DNA from 2 places in the Brevibacillus sp. HB1.1 genome. Region 1 is predicted to be linked to the other one. Evidence: riboswitches for the same ligand, from Rfam matches in the RefSeq annotation. Region 1 holds a riboswitch; the other holds the start of a gene.

The links. A riboswitch is a leader RNA that binds a small molecule or an ion and turns the genes downstream of it on or off. The one in region 1 is predicted to bind S-adenosylmethionine.
Region 2: linked by a shared signal. The riboswitch ahead of HPY27_RS25280 (methionine ABC transporter ATP-binding protein) and the one ahead of HPY27_RS05840 (ABC transporter permease) in region 1 are both predicted to bind S-adenosylmethionine.

What each region holds. Positions count from the first base shown of each region.
Region 1 is NZ_JABMIV010000002.1:168,291-171,624, reverse strand. Features, by position in the region: gene HPY27_RS05850 (MBL fold metallo-hydrolase) at 1-1,261, shown strand, start outside; gene HPY27_RS05845 (sulfite exporter TauE/SafE family protein) at 1,293-2,084, shown strand; SAM riboswitch class I at 2,205-2,309, shown strand; gene HPY27_RS05840 (ABC transporter permease) at 2,419-3,334, shown strand, end outside.
Region 2 is NZ_JABMIV010000012.1:128,386-131,719, reverse strand. Features, by position in the region: gene HPY27_RS25285 (methionine ABC transporter permease) at 1-485, opposite strand, end outside; gene HPY27_RS25280 (methionine ABC transporter ATP-binding protein) at 486-1,499, opposite strand; SAM riboswitch class I at 1,601-1,717, opposite strand; gene HPY27_RS25275 (Ger(x)C family spore germination protein) at 1,824-2,984, opposite strand; gene HPY27_RS25270 (GerAB/ArcD/ProY family transporter) at 2,984-3,334, opposite strand, start outside.

The DNA.
Region 1 (3,334 bases):
GGAAACCCACATTCACGCTGATTTTGTTTCTGGTGCCAGGGAACTGGGCGCAGCTTATCAGGCGAAGCTGTTTTTATCCAATGAGGGTGATGAAGATTGGAAGTATCAATACTTGGATGGTTTGAACCATCAGCTTGTACACGATGGAGATCGCTTTTTTATCGGGAACTTGCTATTTGAAGTCATGCATACCCCTGGTCATACACCTGAAAGTATCTCCTTCCTTTTGACAGACCTCGGAGGGAATGCAGATCGCCCAATCGGAATCTTCACGGGAGATTTCGTCTTTGTCGGCGATATCGGAAGACCGGACTTGCTCGAAAAAGCGGCGGGAATGGAGGGTACGTCCGAGTCAGGTGCAAGAGCCATGTTCCAGTCCCTCCAAAAATTCAAGCAACTGCCGGATTATATGCAGGTATGGCCAGCTCATGGCGCAGGAAGTGCTTGCGGCAAAGCACTGGGGGCCGTGCCGTCTTCTACCGTTGGTTATGAAAAGCTGTTCAACTGGGCGCTGTCACACGCCAGTGAAGAGGAATTCGTCAAGGTACTCCTGGATGGACAACCAGAGCCACCAACGTATTTTGCAGTGATGAAACGCGTGAATAAGGAAGGCCCTGCCTTGCTTAAGGAACTCCCTGTTGTTCAAGAGTTCAACTCGTTTGAACAGGTAAAGGAATCGCTGGAAAACGGACAGATTATTGATACGCGTCCTTTCCAGAAATTTGCGAAGGGGCATCTGGCGGGAACACTTCACATTCCTTTTAACAAGTCATTTGCCAACTGGGCGGGCTGGATTGTCGATTACGATCGCCCGGTTCACTTCATGGCCACCCCAGATGATCTGGACGGGATTTTGCAGGCCTTGCATGCCGTAGGGATTGATTATGTCACAGGCTTTATCGACAGTGGCAAGTTAATGGAAAGGGAAGTGTCTTCGCTCGAGACAATCGAAGAGGTAACACCGTTGGAGATTGCAGAACGGGTGGAAAAGGGAGAAGTACACGTAGTAGATGTACGGAATCTGGCTGAGTGGAAGGAAGGACACATTCCGGATGCACAGCACATCATGCTCGGTACGCTCGCCAAGCGGCTGGATGAGATTCCTCTCGATAAGCCGCTTCTCGTACAGTGCCGTTCCGGTGCCCGATCCGCTATTGCCGCAAGCATTCTAAAAGCAAACGGATTCAAGGATGTCATGAATTTGAGCGGCGGAATCTTGAAATGGCAAATAGACGGCTTGGCAATCGTAGAACGAGGATAAAACGAAGCGAGGTATTGCAAAGGGTGAGCGTATGACTATCGACCTTGTGATCACACTGTTTGTTATCGGTTTCGCGGGATCATTTATCTCTGGTCTCGTCGGAATCGGGGGCTCCATCATCAAGTATCCGATGCTTCTGTACATTCCGCCCGCCCTTGGATTCGTTGCTTACACAGCTCACGAAGTATCCGGAATAAGTGCAGTCCAAGTATTTTTTGCCACCCTAGCTGCTGTTTGGACTCTGCGCAAAGATAAGCTTATTCATTACCAGCTCGTTGCGTATATGGGAAGTGCCATTATTGTTGGGAGCTTGCTTGGAGGGTATGGAGGAAAATTTCTTTCGGCAGATGCTATCAATATCGTTTACGCCATCTTGGCCACCATTGCTGTAATCTTGATGTTTCTGCCAAAAAAGCGGATGGACGGACGTGAACAGACCGAGGTTATCTTTCATAAACCAACAGCCGTATTATCCGCTTTGATTGTCGGAGGCGCCTCCGGAATTGTCGGGGCAGCTGGCGCTTTTATTTTGGTTCCCATCATGCTGACCATCCTCAAGATTCCGACAAGAGTTACGATTGCTTCATCTCTTGCCATCACTTTTCTTTCTTCCATCGGTTCGACGATAGGGAAATGGATGGCGGGGGACATATTGCTGTGGCCATCCGTGATCATGGTAATCGCCAGCATCATGGCAGCGCCACTCGGTACGAAGGTCAGCAAACGTTTGGGCACCCGGATTCTCCAGACCATTCTTGCCTTGTTGATCCTAGCTACCACAATTAAGATTTGGGCTGACATCCTTATATCCACACGTGTGTGAAGATTTACTTTTTCCATAAATTATAAAGAAAAATCAATTGTCATTGAACAGCATTGACATATCCGAGTAAAATGATAAGATAAAAAAGAATTTTACGATGAAATTAAATTTCATAGAACATTCTTATCGAGAGTGGTGGAGGGGCTGGCCCGATGAAACCCGGCAACCTTGGTCTGATTGACCTTACGGTGCTAATTCCTGCGGAGTTATTCTGCGAGATGAGAAGGTGGGAACCGTGTAATCGCCCCTCTTCTTTTCGGAGAGGGGTTTTCTATATTTATAATTCTTAGTATTCATATCTTTTTACTATGTGTTATGTGAAGGAGGAAACAACGTGCTTCATTATGCGGTCAAGCGTGGCCTTCTCATGATCGTTACGCTGTGGATCATTGTCACGGTGACGTTTGTGACCATGCACCTGATTCCGGGTGACCCGTTTGCGTCTGACGCCAAAATGCTTCCAGAAGAAGTGGTAAAGAACATGCGGGCGGAGTACAACCTGGATCAGCCAATCACGGTACAGTACCTGCTCTATCTGAAAGGATTGCTGCAATTTGACTTGGGGCCCTCTATCCAGTCCAAGACGAGGGATGTGAACACGCTGATTGCAGAAGGATTTCCCGCATCGGCTGTTCTGGGACTCCAGTCGTTTATTGTCGCGCTAGCAGGTGGAATCACACTGGGAATCGTAGCGGCACTCTATCACAATCGAACGCTGGATTTCTTGTCTATGTTTGCAGCCATCATCGGGATCTCCGTCCCCAGTTTTATTCTGGCGCCACTGTTGATCAAGTACTTGGCGGTCAAATGGGAGCTGTTTCCCGTTGCTGCGTGGGGGAGCTGGGAACACTCGATTCTTCCAACGCTTGCGCTCGCTATCGGTCCGCTCGCCATTATCGCTCGTTTCGTACGAGCCAGCATGCTTGAGGTTTGGCAACAGGAATACATAAGCACAGCGGAGGCGAAAGGGCTTGGCACCTTTTCTATTGTCGTTAGACACGGGATGCGCAATGCCATATTGCCGGTTCTTACCTTTATCGGTCCGCTGTTTGCCAACCTGATGACCGGAACCTTTGTGGTGGAAAAGATTTTTGCCATTCCCGGGCTCGGCAAATACTTCGTGGAAAGTATTTTTAACCGCGATTACCCTGTTATTTTGGGCACCACAGTATTTTACAGCTTTGTCCTCATTTTTACGTTGTACATCATCGACCTGCTGTATCGGGTGATTGACCCGCGCATCAGATTGA
Region 2 (3,334 bases), on a different contig from region 1:
ACCAACGTAACCGTCGTGATCGTAATACCCGCGATCAGGCCTGATCTAGATTCTGGCAAAAGGACATTCCAGACGATCTGCCAATTGGAAGCCCCCATGGATTGTGCGGCCTCAATCACGCCTTTATCAATCTCACGCAGAGAGGTTTCCACCAACCGTGCGAAAAACGGAGCGGCACCAAATACGAGTGGCGGAATAGCACCCAGTACGCCGAGTGAGGTTCCTACGATCATTTTCGTCACAGGAATCAGCAAAATCATCAAAATGATAAACGGTACCGAACGCAATACGTTGACAACGAATGATGCGATCGAATAAAAAGTGCGGTTTTGCAGAAGCTGTCCGCGTGAGGTCAAAAATAGAATGATTCCCAGCGGCAAACCAATCAGGACGGTAAACAGGGTGGAAAAGCCGAGCATCGTGAGCGTATCCATCGTACCTACGCCGATTTCAGCCCAATCCACATTTTCGAATGTCCAGTCCATTTATATCACCTCTACTTCCAAGCCACGTTGGCGCAGCGTCTCAATGGTCTTTTGATTCTGTGCGACATCGCCTTCCAGCTCGATCACCAACTGACCATACGGCGTATCCTTCATGCGGGAGATTGTTCCCTGCAAAATGCTGAATACCGTACCAGTCTCTTGCATTGTCTGGAACAGGATCGGCTGATACGTTTTTTCTCCGAGGAAGGTGACACGAGCAATCGTGCGGTTCCCCGAGGCCTTTTCGTGCGCGACTGCTTCACGCAGCTCTGTAGAATCCGCTACTTGTTCCACGAATTCTTGTGTCGTTAGATGCTGCGGACGAAGGAATACATCCAGTACGTTACCCGACTCGACGATCTTTCCTCCATCAATGACGCCAACACGATCACAAATGGAGCGAATGACGTGCATCTCGTGGGTAATCAACACAATGGTCAAGCCCAGCTTACGGTTGATGTCCAAGAGGAGTGCCAGAATGGAGTTCGTCGTCTGCGGATCGAGAGCCGATGTAGCTTCGTCACAGAGCAGCACTTTTGGATCATTCGCGAGCGCCCGAGCAATCCCTACACGCTGCTTCTGTCCGCCAGACAGTTGGGACGGATATTTGTCCTTATGTGCCTCCAAGCCAACCAGCTTTAGCAGCTCGTTCACTTTCTTATCAATCTCTGCCTTCGGACGCTTTGCCAGCTTGAGCGGAAAAGCGACATTTTCGCCGACTGTCGAAGAAGACAGCAAGTTGAAGTGCTGAAAAATCATGCCGATTGAGCGGCGCTTTTCTTGCAGCTTCCCTTCATCCAGCTTTGTCAAATCGACGCCGTCCACAATAACTTCCCCTGAAGTTGGACGCTCCAGCAAATTGATGCATCGGATCAACGTACTTTTCCCTGCACCAGAGTGTCCGATAATCCCGTATATTTCTCCTTGCTCTATGGAAAGGTCGATCCCCGTTAACGCTGGGATGGTTTTCCCTTGTACTTGATAGCTTTTATGCAAATGACGCAGTTGGATCAACGCATCCACCTCCCGACCACAATCTAAATAAAATCAGAAAACCCCTTTTTTCATAAACGAAAAAGGGGCTGCAACGCAATGTTATACGTTCGCATCCACCCTTCTCATCTATACAAGATCCAAACAATCTTGTAGGAATTGGCACCGCGACGTTCATCCGAAAATGAACCGGCTGCCGGGCTTCATAGGGCCTGTCCCTCCGCCTCTCTTGATAAGAAAGATATCTACGTATATTATGTTCGTCTTTTCTATTTCATGATGATACAAAACGGATTATATCCTTTTCGGAAATATCACGTCAATAGTAATAGAAGGAAAAGTTTTTTAATCCATGACGCCGTTGCGGATGATTTTTGACTTTACGTGGAAGCGAAACGTTGCATCCTGAAACATCTTTCGCCATTCAGCCTGCGTCATGTTGGCCATTCCTCTTTTCTCTGAACGATAGATCGAGCCGAAGCCAATTGGGTCAACATCGAGGCTCTTCAGTTTGCTTATGAGTTTATGCAATTCTTTTTCAAGCTCTTTCTCCAGTGCATGTTCCATGATTTTCAGCAACTTGGCATTTTCTAGCTTTAGCGGGATGGTTAACTCCAAAATTCGGGCATGCAACTTGACATGAATATCGAAGATTGGTGGGGATATTTGGCTTAATTTGATTTTCGCATGGCTGGAAATTGTATCGAAAACGAGCTGCACCTGGACTTTTTTGCTGTTGTGGTTTTTGGGTGACTCCCCAAAAATAGCAGTAGGAACAGAAGTATCATAGCTGCCGATGCGGAACTTTCCGTGGATAAGTTTGAGTAGAAAGGCTTCCTTGGGTGTAACCCATGACACATAACGATCACCTTTGAATAAGGCGATGCCTTTGATTTTCAGTTCATCTCCCTTTCTTTCTATGTACGGCATGACCGGGTCGATCCCTTTTTCATAGTAAGCCCGGAAAAACTCATGCATGGTCGAAGAAGGAATTTTTTCCCCACGGATATTTTGCTCAATCAAACGATACAGGTAGATTCCAATATTCCCTTGTTCTGAATAAGGATACGTCAGCATATCATATGTTTCGCCTGCAAACACACAAAGATAAATCCTGCTAGAAAGGGACGAATCCCGATACAACGTGTCAATGATGCTGCCAAGTCCCTGCTTTGAAAAGTTTTCACTGTAGAGGGCAACACGAATTTGCCCACCCAATACTCTTTTGTCTGATTGCAAATTCATCTTATCCCGGATTCCTTTGCTGGTTTCCCCTGTGGCTGATAAGATCTGTATCTTATGCCTTGCCTCTGGATTAATGGAAGGCATGACAGACGTCCCGCGAATTTTGCCATCTTTTAACAGATCATAGCCGACAGCCGTTGCAAGTCCTGTTTCATCGAAAATTTGCCGATCCGAGCAGCCTGTTACAATCAAGATGCCCGAACACCACAGCGCCAAAAACCGCTTCAACAAGGGCATCGCGTATTTTCGATCATGTCGCATCAGGCACTTTCCCCTTTGCTCGTCGATTTCGCCGGTTGCGTTCGCTGCTTTAGCAGAACCATGATGTACAAAAAATAGGGGTACAGGAATGCAACATACATACTCGTTTTCCCATACCAATCATTGATCATATTCATCTCCAACCTTGTAAACACCGTCAATGAAGTAATATAGATCAGGGGCATAATCCAATTCAACGATGTTCGCAAGTTGAATCCGAAGAGGCGTTTGAGTCCACGTGCAGAGCACCACAAATACAACATAATATTGGGCAAGATGACGATGAGCCACAAAGAAATGACAACCAGCTCGAACCTTTCCAGAACGGGGAGGTACACCATCTTGTGCAG